2 regions of the Thermotoga sp. genome follow, and region 1 is predicted to be linked to the other one. Evidence: riboswitches for the same ligand, from Rfam matches in the RefSeq annotation. Region 1 holds a riboswitch; the other holds the start of a gene.
The links. Region 1 has a riboswitch for cobalamin ahead of metE (5-methyltetrahydropteroyltriglutamate--homocysteine S-methyltransferase). Riboswitches for the same ligand answer to the same signal wherever they lie in the genome.

Region 1 (7,002 bases):
ACGGGGATAGCTTGCCAATGTCACGCAACGATTTTCCTGTTTTCCACATCCAGATCGAGCCTTCCCACGTATTTTCCATATTCACCTGCTGAAACTACCATCTTTCCGTCCACCACTTCTGATCCGAGAACGTGGCTGTGACCTGCCACGACCACGTCCGTTCCATCGACTTTCGCCAACTGGTGTGTTGTGGTGATATCTTCTTTCTTGGGATCTCCCCAGTCAAGGTGGGCAAGGGCAATCACGACATCTGCTTGTTCTTTCAGTTTTGGAGCGATCTCTTGGGCTACCTTCAAGGCATTTCCGAACTTCAAACCCTCAAGATAGAGAGGTTCCAAGATTGTTGTTTCCTCCGTTGTGAAACCAACTATGGCGACCTTCAGTTTGCCGAAATCTTCGATTATGTACAGTGTGAAAAAGGGTTCTCCATTTTCCTTTACAATGTTTGCGGAGAGAAATGGAAAATCAGCGAAATTCATCTGCTTGAGGAGAACATCTCTTGGGTTATCAAATTCGTGGTTTCCGACTGCCATGGCGGTGAGTCCTATCATGTTGAAGCCCACAATATCTAGTATCGCATCCTGAAGGTCAGATTCAGGTATACCTGTGTTGATATCGCCTGCATGAAGGAATATCACGTATCCCTCTTGTTCCTCAACTTCTCTTCTCACTTCTTCGACTATGGTTGCGATAGCAGCGAGCCCTCCTATTCCCGGGTTTCGCTATTCATCGAACGCCCATGCATGTCCGTGCGTGTCGTTCACATGGAGAATGGTGAGCCTCACACCAAGCAAGAGAACACTCAAAAGGACAACAAGAAAAACAATCAGAAACTTCCTCATTCTATCACCTCCCCATGAGATTGTAACTCCAGTTTTTGTTTAGCAGGTTAAGTAACATTTGGAAAAAAGAGGTGCAAGCCAAAAGCTCCTTGCACCTCCTGTTCACTCGTTGCCCTGCGTTTATTCAACACCAGAAATTTACAGTCTGGCTTCCTGTCTGAGCTCCTTAGCCATCTCTACCATATTCTTGAGAGCAGGAATTACCTCTTCCCATCTTCTGGTTTTCAGGCCACAGTCAGGGTTTATCCATAGAAGTTCTCTGGGCAAGACCTTTAAGGCCCTCCTCACCACCTCTTTCATTTCTTCTTTTGTAGGTACACTTGGAGAGTGGATGTCATAAACTCCAAGACCAATTTGTCTATCCCAGCCGGTGAAGTTTTCGAAAGCCTCTATAATTTCTCCTTTGCTTCTTGAAGCTTCTATAGAGATAACATCAAAATCCATCTGGGCGATATAATCGATGATTTCATTGAACTCCGAGTAACACATATGAGTGTGAATTTGAGTCTCAGGTCTGGCCTTAGAACAGAGTCTGAAGGCCTTCACCGCCCAGCTGAAATATTCGTCCCAATTTCTCCTTTTAATGGGAGCTCCTTCCCTAAAAGCTGGTTCGTCTATCTGGATGATTTTTATCCCTGCGTTCTCCAGATCTTTCACTTCATCGAGTAACGCCAGAGCAATTTGATAGGCTATTTGTTCCTTGGAAAGGTCTTCCCGATAATAACTCCAGTTTAGAATAGTTACCGGACCTGTGAGCATTCCCTTCACCGGTTTTTGAGTCAGACTCTGGGCATAGGTGATCTCCTCCAGAGTCATAGGTGCACTTCTCCAGACATCCCCAAAGATGATAGGAGGGCGATAAACCCTTGAACCATAAGAGAGCACCCAACCCTGTTTGGTGGTGGCTATTCCTTCTAATTTCTGAGCAAAAAACTCTACCATGTCCGTTCTTTCAAATTCTCCATGTACAAGAACATCGAGTTCAAGGTCTTCCTGCAGTTTTATAACCTCAACGATTTTCTGCCTAATAAACTGTTTGTACTCTTCTGCTCCTATCTCTCCTCTGTTGAACTTGGCCCTCATAGCTCTTACATCTTCTGTTTGTGGGAAAGAGCCTATAGTTGTTGTGGGGAAAAGAGGAAGCTTAAGTCTTTCCTGTTGAAGCTTCATTCTCTCCGAGTAAGGTATATCCCGGATGAAATCCCTTTCTGTGAGCTGTGAAATTCTTTCATTCACTTCTTTTTTCTGTCCAAAGGAAACTTGCAGTGCTTTTTTGGTTTCAGTTATAACACGTAAAGCCTCTGGATCTCCTTCCAATCCTTTTTTGATGAGTTTTAGCTCCGTTAATTTCTCTTCAGCAAAGGAGAGTTTGTTTATCAACTCAGGTGGTAGATGATCTTCTCCTGCCAGAGAAACAGGAAGATGAAAGAGAGGACACGAGTTAGATATCACAAGATTATCGGTGTATTTCAAAAGGCTCTCGACTTCTCTGAGTTTGCTTTCTAGATCAGCCTTCCATACCTGTCTTCCGTTGATAATACCCGCAATAAGAACCTTGTCCTTTGGAAAACCCCATGTTTTCAAACTGCCCAGATTTTCTTGATTTGAAACCAGGTCGAGTCCCAATCCTCTGACTGGAAGCTCTATGAAAGAAAGATAATCAGATACACTGTCATAGTAGGTTAACACCCACAGATCCGCAATCTTTGAAAGAACTTCATAGGTTTTTCTGATCAGATTCCATTCCCAGGGTTCGAGCTCCATCACCAGAGCAGGTTCTTCTATAAGAATGATATTAGCTCCTGCCTCGACCACACTTTTCAATATCTCCTGATAAACCGGCATCAGTCTTTCTAAAAGAACTTCAAAGGTCTCTGGATCAGTTATTTTTTCTATCTCAATTCCCCCTTTGGAAGGTTTGATAAGCTTAGCCAGCTTCAAGAAGGTAAAAGGCCCTATCATTTTTGGAAGCGTATTGATTCCGTGTCTTTGATGAAAAAGAAAATCTTTAAGCGGAAAGTTATCCAGAATTGAAAAATCCTGATTCTCCAGCTCCGGAACCAGATAGTGGTAATTAGTGTTGAACCACTTGGTGAGTTCAAGAGCCTGTTTACCTCTGGCCATCTCAAAATAGGTCTTGAGCCCTTTATAAGGTTGAAATCTGCCAGGAATGGCTCCTACCATAACCGCTGTATCAAGAATGAAATCATAAAGTGAGACTTCATTTGAAGGAAAAAGATCCACATTATCCTGATAGTTTTCAACCCTTTTGAGTTTTAAGTTCTCTATTCCTTTATGGAGTTCTTCCTCAGTGAGATTGCCCTTCCAGAAACCTTCAAGCAGCTTTTTAAACTCCCTTTTCTTCCCAAGCTTAGGGAAGCCATAAGCCAGAGTTTGCACAGTGTTTTCCCTCCTTCTTAATACTCAGGCTGACTTAATTGTGGGTGGAATCAAACAAGGATGGATTTTCAGGGTGGTGATGGCGGAAAAGATCTGAGCATGGTTTTCAACCCCCCTCGAGGTTTTTAAAGGCTGGATAGGTCTTCCGGCTTCCGGATCATCCTACTCGCCGCACCTTCCCAGTACCTTTCGGTACCAGTGGTCTGTCGGCTGAAAGCCCATGGACTGAGCCTTCAGCCCAAGGAAGGAAGCCTCCTTTCGGGAACACCCTACTCGGGACCTCCTCCCCCATCCGCATAAGAGCGGATAAGCGGCTTTCGCCCCCGGTCACGGCTGCGGGGCAGCGGGGGATTTTCACCCCTCTTCCCTTACATCCAGCCTTATTACTTACTTTTACCACAAATCATTTTCGTGTCAATAAATCTTTGGGAACAGAAAATCTGCACAAAAGATAAAATCGTAAATAAAGTTGACTTCGTTAACGTCCGGAAAAACATTTGATATTATTTTCAATAGTCTTCCGCTCTATTTGAGGAGGGAATAATCGTGAAAACAATAGATCCATCCCATACCATTCCGGTGAGTGTGACCGGTACGTTCTGCGCTCTGAACTGCCCACACTGCGGTGCGCGTTATCTCCGTCACATGATCTCTGTTGAGGAGATTCCCCTTTACGTCAAGAAAGGATACAAGAGCTTTCTGATCAGTGGTGGAATGCTCGCAGACGGATCGATCCCGTTTGAAGTTCACAGAGACGTATTGAGAGAATACAGGGAAAGATACAACCTTCTGTACAATTTTCATGTTGGGTTTCAGAAGTCAGAGGTGGCAAAAGAGCTGGCAGATGTGGTTTCTATGGACTTTTTCGGAGATCCTGAAGTGATGAAAAGAATATACGGGCTCGATCTGACTCCACAGGAAATACTGCAAATAGCACGCTTTTATGAAAAGGTAGTCTTTCATATCACGATAGGAATTCTTGGTGGAAAGATAACCCACGAGGAAAAGGCCCTTGAAATCCTCTCGAAAGAAACTGACACAGTGGTGCTGAACGTTTTCATACCCACACCTGAAACACCATTTGCAGATAAAAATCCTCCCGCACTGGAGGACACCGTCCGGATCTTTGAGAAGGCAAGAAGGCTTTTCAAAAGGGTGATTCTGGGTTGTATGCAACCAAAAGGAGAGTACAGAAAGAAACTTCAGGAATTATTAAAAGAGTCGGTGGACTTCATCACAAAGCCCGTTGGAGGTGAGGGAAATTTCAAAGGATGCTGCGCTTTCATTGCTCTAAGGAAAACGTGACCTTACCCGGCCCCATATCGAATGTTTCTCCGAGAGCCAGAACCGTAGCAAGCTCAACTGGTAGACCTCTTTTTATGATTTTTTCAACGGTTTTTCTCATCTCATAAGGAACACGTACCGTCTCGAAACGAACCACTCCTTCGCTCACATCAACCAGTATGTAAGACGCTCGAGGATCACCATCTTTTAGCCTTCCCACACTTCCCGGATTCAAAATCAGTTTTCCTGAAATCCATCTTGCCATGAGAATATGTGTGTCCATTCACGATGATGTCTTCTTCTACAGACTGTGCAATCTCCTTCAATCTCCTAGAAGGAGTATCTGGCTTTACGTACTCCAAAAGTTCGTTGAGCGGGCTGCCGTGAACAAGAAGAAACTTCACTCCTTCTATTTCAAAGGAGATTCTTTTTGGAAGAGCTCTCAGAAATCGCTTAGCCTCTTCAAAGGTGTTTCCAATGGTCCACTTCAGGGAAATCTCTCCCACCTCGGACTCTCTTCCCGGTGCGTAGGAGCACCCGCAGCTTTCTCTAAGGTTTCCCACTCCATTGTCATAGTTTCCCATCACCGTCTTTATTTTTCTGTCTCTTATAACCTGAACAACCCCCTCAGGATCCGGCCCGTAACCGACCAGATCTCCAAGGCAGTATATCTCATCGACTTTCCTTTTCTCTATGTCTTCCAGAACCGCATTCAGAGCTTCCAGATTACCGTGTATATCTCCCAGAAAGGCCAGTTTCATATTAGTTTCCCCCTTTAAGAAATTGAATGGTCCTTTCAAGTCTTTTCAGAGTTCTTTCTTTTCCAAGAACCTCTATTGTTTCAAAGAGTCCCGGTGTAACGAGCTTTCCTGTTACTGCACCCCTCACCGTCTGGAACACCACTTTCTTTGAAGCAATTCCTTTCCCCGCCACCTCTCTTAGAATCTTTTCGATGTTTTCCATGTTCCAGTCGTTTAACTTTTCAAACTCAGATTTCACCACGTTCAGGACCTGTTCTGCCTCTTCTTTTTTGAGAAACTTTTCGACACAGTCTTTCTCGTACTCATAATTTTCGTTCAGGAAGGGATACACGATATCGTAAAGCTGGACTAAGGTGTTAACCTTTTCTCTACAGATACGAAGCACCGCTATGAAGTATTCCTCTTCCACATCGGGAATCTCTTTATCCACGTATCTTGCCCATTCTAAGAATTCTCTTTTCAGATCCTCTAAATCCATCATCCTCATATGCTTTCCATTCACCCACTCGAGTTTCTGATAGTCGAATATCACTCCTTTGTTGGAGATGTTCCTGGGATCGAAAGACCCGAGCTTCTCCTCTATAGTGAATATCTCATCTCCCTCTACTCTCCAGCCGAGAAGCGCGAGGTAATTCATCAAAGCCCTGCCCAGGATACCTTCTTTCCTGAAATGCTCGACGGAGGTTGCACCATGCCTTTTGCTGAGAGGGGCTCTGTCCGGTCCCAGTATGAGAGGAATATGCATGAAAACGGGAGGTTTCCAACCGAACGCCTCATAGATCATGAGCTGTTTTGGTGTGTTGGAAAGATGGTCCTCTCCTCGAAAGACGTGGGAAATCTCCATCAGATGATCGTCCACCACAACCGCGAAGTTATAAGTAGGGAAACCATTTGACTTCACGATGATGAAATCTTCTATGGTGGAGTTATCGAACTCCATCTTTCCTTTCAGGAAATCTTCAAATGTGGTCTTACCGGGAAGGACTTTGAATTTCACAGTTATGGGATGCCCTCTTCTGGCGTACTCTTCGGGATACTCGAATGTAGAAAAGAGTTCTTCAGAAGGATTTTCTCTGTCGTAGACAACGTAATAAGCTCTTTTTTCTTCCACCAGTTTTTCAGCGTGATTTCTGTATATTTCGAGTCTTTCACTTTGACGATACGGACCGTGGTCTCCCCCAACATCGGGGCCCTCGTCCCAATCCAGCCCACACCATTTCAGAGAGTCGAGGATTTGTTTCTCGAACTCTCTGGAACTTCTCTCCAAGTCGGTGTCCTCTATTCTCAGGATGAACTTTCCACCTTCTTTTCTTGCGAACATCCAGTTGAAGAGAGCAGTCCTTGCACCTCCAACGTGCAGGTACCCTGTGGGGCTGGGAGCAAATCGTACTCTGACCAAGTCGAGCACCTCCCTGAAATCTTGATCCTCTCTTAATATATCAAAAAAACCCCGGTGATGAACACCGGGGCTTGGATTGGTTTCGCTCTTTGATTATTTGACGGGTCTCACGTTGACGGCCTGAGGACCTTTGGTCCCCCGCTGGACATCGAACTCAACGGGTTCGTTCTCCCTGAGGGTTTTGAAACCATCCATCTGGATTGCGGACCAGTGAACGAAGATGTCTTCTCCGTTCTCCATGGTGATGAAACCGTAACCTTTCTTGGAGTCAAACCACTTAACCGTACCTCTCATAAAAAAATCACTCCTTCTTCAA
Region 2 (7,002 bases), on a different contig from region 1:
GAGACTATATGTATCTCGCTCACATAAGAGCACTCCTTGACAACATAGACGATGTCTTCGGAAACCCACAAATCCCAAGGGAAAACTACGAAAGGCTGAAAAAGAGTATAGAAGAACACATGAAGAGCATCCCGAGCGTTCTCGATGCGTTCAAAGAAGAAGGAGTGACATTCGAATACGCAAAAGGATGCGATGTAACAGGAGAGGACAGGAGCGGCTTTGAGGAAGCCCTGGAGGTGGCAAAACGCTCGGATGTTGCCATTGTGGTTGTGGGAGACAGATCGGGCCTCACTCTCGACTGCACAACAGGTGAATCCAGAGACATGGCGAACCTCAAACTTCCGGGAGTTCAGGAAGAACTCGTCCTCGAAGTTGCAAAAACTGGAAAGCCTGTCGTTCTTGTCCTCATCACAGGAAGACCGTACTCACTCAAGAACGTGGTTGATAAGGTGAACGCCATTCTTCAGGTGTGGCTCCCAGGAGAGGCTGGTGGAAGAGCGATCGTCGACGTCATCTACGGAAAAGTGAATCCCTCCGGAAAACTTCCCATCAGTTTCCCAAGGAGTGCCGGTCAGATTCCCGTCTTCCACTACGTCAAACCCTCAGGAGGAAGATCTCATTGGCATGGAGATTACGTGGACGAGAGCACAAAGCCTCTCTTTCCCTTCGGACACGGTCTGTCTTACACGAAGTTCGAGTACAGTAATCTGAGGATAGAACCAAAAGAGGTACCTCCAGCTGGAGAGGTTGTGATAAAGGTCGATGTAGAGAACGTGGGGGAGATAGATGGAGACGAGGTAGTACAGCTTTACATTGGACGTGAGCTCGCAAGTGTGACAAGACCAGTGAAGGAATTGAAAGGTTTCAAGAGGGTTTCTTTGAGAGCGAAGGAGAAGAAGACGGTTGTATTCAAGCTTCACTTGGATGTTCTTTCCTACTACGACAGGGCCATGAAACTCGTTGTGGAGCCGGGTGAGTTCAAGGTGATGGTGGGCAGTTCCTCTGAAGATATCAGACTCACAGGTTCTTTCTGTGTCACCGGTGATAAAAGGGAAGTGATTGGGAAAAGGAAATTCTTCACAGAGTCTTACGAGGAGTGATAGAGAAGTGGCCTTCTTTGACATGCCTCTTGAGGAGCTGAAAGAGTACCACCCAGAGCGATACGAAGAGAAAGATTTCGACGAGTTCTGGAAAGAAACATTCGAAGAGAGCGAAAAGTTTCCTCTGAACCCCGTCTTCGAGAAAGTGGATTCTCACCTCAAGACAGTCGAAGTGTACGATGTTACCTTCTCCGGGTACATGGGGCAGAGAATAAAAGGATGGCTTCTTGTCCCAAAGCTGGAAGAAGAAAGACTTCCCTGTGTTGTGCAGTACATAGGTTACAATGGTGGAAGAGGCTTTCCACACAACTGGCTGTTCTGGCCATCCGTGGGTTGCATTTGTTTTGTCATGGACACCCGGGGACAGGGAAGCGGCTGGTTGAAGGGAGACACACCAGACTACCCAGAAGGTCCAATCGATCCTCAGTATCCAGGATTCATGACAAGGGGAATTCTGAATCCAAGAACCTATTACTACAGACGAGTTTTTGTGGATGCGGTCAGGGCAGTGGAAGCAGCCATCTCTTTCCCACGGGTGGATCCTGAAAGAGTTGTAGTGGCTGGAAGCAGTCAGGGCGGGGGGATTGCCCTTGCGGTGAGCGCCCTGTCAAATAAGGTAAAAGCTCTTCTGTGCGACGTACCGTTTCTGTGTCACTTCAGAAGGGCAGTGCAACTTGTCGACACACATCCGTACGTGGAGATCACGAACTTTCTCAAAACACACAGAGACAAAGAAAAAATCGTGTTCAGAACACTTTCCTACTTCGACGGAGTGAATTTCGCGGTGAGAGCAAAAATCGCCGCCCTGTTCTCTGTCGGACTCATGGATACCATTTGTCCACCTTCCACAGTCTTTGCAGCTTACAACCACTATGCTGGGCCAAAAGAGATCAGGATCTATCTGTACAACGGTCATGAAGGAGGAGATTCTTTCCAGGCAATCGAGCAGGTGAGGTTTCTGGAAAAGCTATTTGAGGAAGGCTAGGGGTTTTCCTGTGACAGGATGTTCCAGTACAACGAATTCTGTTTCGAAAACACTTCGGAGCACTCTCTCGTTGAGAACATCGGAGGGTGCTCCAATTTTTATAATTTCACCGTTTTTCATCACGACTATTCTGTCACACAGAAGTGATGCCACGTTTATATCGTGAAAGACCGCTACGATGGTTTTTCCAGATTCCTTCAGTTTTTTCATCACATTGCCCGCAAGACTCACGTTGCTGTAATCGAGATGTGCAGTCAGTTCATCCACGAGAAGGATCTTCGTATCCTGAGCAATCGCTTTCGAAAGCACAACCTTCCTGCGTTCACCAGCACTCAGTGTCCAGAAAGTTCTGGAAGAGAATTTCAAAGTATCGGTCAACTTCAGACTTTTTAAAACGGCTTCTTCATCCTTTTTGGACGTCTCACTCAAAAGATGCTGATGTGGGAGTCGTCCCATTTCGACTATCTCTTTTACAGTAAAATCGTACGAGGGAAAGAAATCTTGAGAAACAAGGGTGACGATCTTTGCCATCTCTTTTCTGGAAACCTCCCAGGGAACTTTCCCGGAGAGAAACACCTTTCCTCTCTGGGGCTTTAAAAGTCCCGCGAGTATCTTCAAAAGAGTGGTCTTACCAGATCCGTTGGGGCCTATTATCCCAAAGAACTCTCCTTTCTCCACAGAGAATTCGATGTTTTTCAAAGAAAAACCTGTCCTGTATTGAAAATATAAATTCTCTACCCTCACCGCTTCCAATTCACACACCCCTTTTCATGAGAAAGGCAAGGAAAGGAGCTCCTATCAGTGCTGTTACAACTCCAACGGGAAGTTCCGTTGGGGAAAAGAGAGATCTCGACATCGTATCACAGAGGGTGAGGAGAACACCCCCCACAATCACACTTGCCAGTGCGGATCTAAGGAAACCAGGTCCCACAAGGTACCTGGCAATGTGAGGAACGATGAGGCCGACAAAACCTATCACACCGCTTCTGGAGACGAGAAAAGCGGTGGTAAGGTTCCCAAAGAGGAAAGTGAACACCTTCAGAAACTCCACGTTGATTCCCAGAACAAAAGCCTCTTCCTCTCCTAGCGCCATGGCGTTGAGATGCTTTGAAAAGACCATGGAGTAGAGAAGAAACGGCATGACAACCGCCGAGTAGAAAGCAACGTCTTTCCAAACCGTTCCCGAGAAACTCCCGAAGAGCCACATAGATATGGTGGTCACGTTCCTTTTGAGTAGAACGATCGTCATGTAGGTAAGGGAACTGAAGAGAGTACTGATCACAACTCCTGAGAGAATGATGGAAGTCACGGGGAAACGACCTTCTTTCCTCGCGATAAAGAGAGTGAGAAGTGAAGCGATCACAGAAAATCCAAAACTGAGAAGGGGAATACGGTATATCCAGGAAACGCCGATAACCTCAGCAAGGTAGAGCGAAAGAATCGTTCCAAAAGACGCGCCTGAAGAGATTCCAAGAAGATATGGATCGACGAGGGGATTTTTCAGAAGATTCTGAAAAACGTTTCCCACCAGAGAAAGTCCCGCTCCTACAATGAAACTCGCAAAGACCCTGGGAATTCTCAAGGACAGGATCCTCTCGACCAACGGATTCTCTTTTAAACCAAACAGGACCCCCAAGATCTCAAGGGGGTCCAAGGGCACACCACCGAAGAGTATTCCAAAAAGAAAACTGATCATCAGAATCGGAAGGATAAACTTTTTCACCGATTGCTCCCTCCGTAGAAATAATCGTACAGGATGTCAAGGAGTTTAAAAACATCTGGAGAGGGTTGAGAGGACAGGTTTCCGTCCACTGTGAAGACTTTTTTGTTTTTCACGGCGTTTATCTCCCTGAACGGCTCGAACTCGAGAATTTTCTTCACTTCCTCGTCTTCTGTTCCTGGAACATAAACTCCCACAATGATCACATCGGGGTTCTGTGCCACAACGTACTCAAGGGACAGCTGTGGCCATCCGTTAGGCCCTGCGATACCCGAAGCGATGTTCATTCCACCGGCAAGAGAAATGATTTCGTTCAGATAGGATCCTTCTCCACACGTCCATATCTCTTTCACGTCAGGACCCGGTGCAGAGATCAGATACAGGACTTTTGGACGCTTCGAAGGAGGTATATTGTAAGTCTTCTTTCCTATTTCCAACATTTCCTTTTTCAGCTCATTTGCCTTTTCACTTGCCGGTTTTGGTTCACCGAAGACCGCTCCGAGGAGTACCACGTCCCTTATGATGTCGTCGAGTGAGGTAGGATTTATCACGAGAACCTTCACCCCAACCTTTTCCAGTTTTGCAACCTCGGGAAGCTGGAACCCTCCGAACATCAGAACAAGATCGGGATCCAAGGCTACCACTTTCTCAATATTCACCGGAACCATCGCACCCACTCTTTCTGCCTCGTAACTGTCATAATCTGTTACACCAACGATTCTGTCTTCTAACCCCAGAAAGATCAGAAACCTCGTTGCAGCGGGAGAAAGGCTGACTACCCTTTTTGGAACAGAAGTGATCTCCACCACTCTTCCCGCATCGTCCACGATCGTCACAGCGAGTGTGAGGATAGAAACCATGACAAACAAGAGAAAACCCAGTTTCCTGAGCACAGTCATCCCTCCCTTGAAAAGAAATATCCCCACCTTCCTGGTTCCGAGGAAGGTGGTTCCCTTCACCGCGGGCGGGTTTCCCGGCTTCCGGATCGTCCTACTCCCCACGCCTTCCCAGGGCGAAGGCCCCAGTGGCATCGTGTGGGTTTCGTCCCCGGTCACGGTGGCGGCCCCGCGCCGGATTTTCACCGGCTTCCCCTTTGAACCTGAAAGGTACCTCGCGGTGAGGGGGGCTATCTCAAAGAATCATACCATAGATTTCGCCCGTTCCATTTCTTCGGAAAGAAGGTGTTTCAAACGATAATCTGGATTCTCCAGAATCACCTGAATTCCTCTCTTCTTCTTCTGCTCAATGATGATCGGTGCCCGAAGATTTATCGTGGCCTCCTCTGGCTTTCCAGGGGGTATCGTTAATACACAGAAAAAAAGAAGCTCGTCCTGATTTGGCGCACCAAGCTTTTCGAGGTCACTGGGTGATACCTTGGGGTCATAATCAGGTCTCACAAGCTTTGGGTCCACAACGGGAAGGCCGATCTGACTGTCTTCCAAGGAAAGCAACCACCCTATAGGGAAGGTTTCTTCCGGAAAGACCAACGCGAACCTTCTCAAATGCTCAAAACCTGGAATTCCTTCTTCGAACGCGAAGATTTGATCATCGGCTATCTCCATTTCCCCGAGTTTTGTGCTGTAAACCACGTTATCACCTCACACAAAATCCACCAGAGTAGCTTGAAGAACTCGACTCGCCGACTTCAAAGCGGCCTCCAAGACCGACTGTTGCATCGCAAGATCCGTTACAAGCTCGGTTATATCGGCGTCTCGCTCCCTGGAGAGGTATTCTGTGAAGAAATAATCCAGATCCTCAACCCTTTTTCCAACCATCTCTATGAACCTGCTCACTCCACCTATTTTTCCCGTTACCTTCGTGATGTTCTCTTCGAAAAGAGATAGATCCTTTAAGGAGATGTTGGATATGTGAGAAGATATCGTGTTGTCATCGAGGTTTGAACGCAGAAGATCAGACACCTCATCCAGTACCTGGAATATGTTTCTTCCGTCGTCCAGTTTGAAAACCTCGCTCGCCGTGACACCGTATTCTATGGAGCGCCCCAAAACTGACACGGAACGGCTTTTGTCAGCAGAGGGAGAAATCACTATCTTCCAAGCATCGTTTTCGTATTTCACGGGCTCGTTGAAGACATCGTAACCGGAGAAGATGTATTCGTTTCCGATCCTGGTGTTCGCTATCTCAACCAGGTTGTCCCTTATTTTTTCTATTTCCTCCGCTATTGCTTCTCTTTCCGCCTTCGAAAGTGTTCCGTTCGCAGCCCTGACGAACAATTCTCTCAACCTCTGAGAAATCGCAGAAATCGTCTGCAACGCGCTGTCGTACGCGTTCACATAGGTCTGAACGTGATCTATGTTCCTCTGGAATTGCTTTAATTCCCTTTTTCTCGTCATGATATCGCTGGCCCTCTTGGCAACGACTGCATCGTCGCTCGGGAATCTTACCCTGTAACCCGAAGAAAGCTGATCGTGGAGCTTCGCAATTCTTTTCAGGCTCGTCTGTATATTGAACAACACTCTATCACTGATCATCCTGTTCGTTATGCGCATTCTATCACCTCACCATGTTTATCACAGTCTGTATCATCTCGTCCACCGTGGTGATAACTTTGGCAGCCGCGTTGAAAGCGTGCTGATACTCTATCATATTCGCCATTTCCTCATCGAGCGACACTCCTTTCACCCTTTCTCGTTCGTTGTCTATCTCCTGTTTCAATATCTCAGTGTTGGTTTTGAGGTGTTTCGCTGTTTCCGATTCCACTCCCAGCTCGGCTACCACTCCTCCGAAGAATTCGTAGAAGCTTTCCTTCCCGTTTGACAACATCTTTCTGGTGTACAGATCTTGGATGGCTTTGAGAAGCTCCGGGTTGGCTCCTCCCGTCGGCCTCACATCCACCACGTTCCAATCGTTGTTTTCCATGGCGCGACCAACATCAACGGCCAGGTTTGTCGGATTCGATGCAACGGAGGAGTTCACCTCAAACTGGTTCACTATGTTCAACGGTTCGTCGTGTGGTGCCCTGTCAAATGTCAGCATATCGGCTATCCTGAACCGAGACTTCAAAGTTTCAAAATCGTCGTCTTTTGAGATCAACTTGTACGAAACGGTCCAGTCGAACGTGGTTGGATCGTCGTCCGGGTCAACGAGCCCCAGGGCTTCAAAGAAACCTTGGGGACCTTCTATGTCCGTCATCCTGAGATCGAAGTCGTAGAGAGACGTCGCCCTGAGGACGAACG

Region 2: it holds a riboswitch for cobalamin, as region 1 does, so the genes downstream of both, J7K79_RS04770 (cobalamin-binding protein) here and metE (5-methyltetrahydropteroyltriglutamate--homocysteine S-methyltransferase) in region 1, are expected to answer to the same signal.

What each region holds. Positions count from the first base shown of each region.
Region 1 covers NZ_JAGGZH010000038.1:1,051-8,052, forward strand. The annotation lists partial or broken gene J7K79_RS03035 (5'-nucleotidase C-terminal domain-containing protein) at 1-842, opposite strand, end outside; gene metE (5-methyltetrahydropteroyltriglutamate--homocysteine S-methyltransferase) at 981-3,242, opposite strand; cobalamin riboswitch at 3,360-3,635, opposite strand; gene J7K79_RS03045 (radical SAM protein) at 3,789-4,547, shown strand; partial or broken gene J7K79_RS03050 (metallophosphoesterase family protein) at 4,525-5,287, opposite strand; gene gltX (glutamate--tRNA ligase) at 5,289-6,686, opposite strand; gene J7K79_RS03060 (cold-shock protein) at 6,780-6,980, opposite strand.
Region 2 covers NZ_JAGGZH010000071.1:994-7,995, forward strand. The annotation lists partial or broken gene J7K79_RS04750 (glycoside hydrolase family 3 N-terminal domain-containing protein) at 1-1,100, shown strand, start outside; gene J7K79_RS04755 (acetylxylan esterase) at 1,108-2,085, shown strand; gene J7K79_RS04760 (ABC transporter ATP-binding protein) at 2,068-2,847, opposite strand; gene J7K79_RS04765 (iron ABC transporter permease) at 2,840-3,808, opposite strand; gene J7K79_RS04770 (cobalamin-binding protein) at 3,805-4,698, opposite strand; cobalamin riboswitch at 4,751-4,935, opposite strand; gene fliW (flagellar assembly protein FliW) at 4,945-5,394, opposite strand; gene flgL (flagellar hook-associated protein FlgL) at 5,404-6,315, opposite strand; gene J7K79_RS04785 (flagellar basal body rod C-terminal domain-containing protein) at 6,320-7,002, opposite strand, start outside.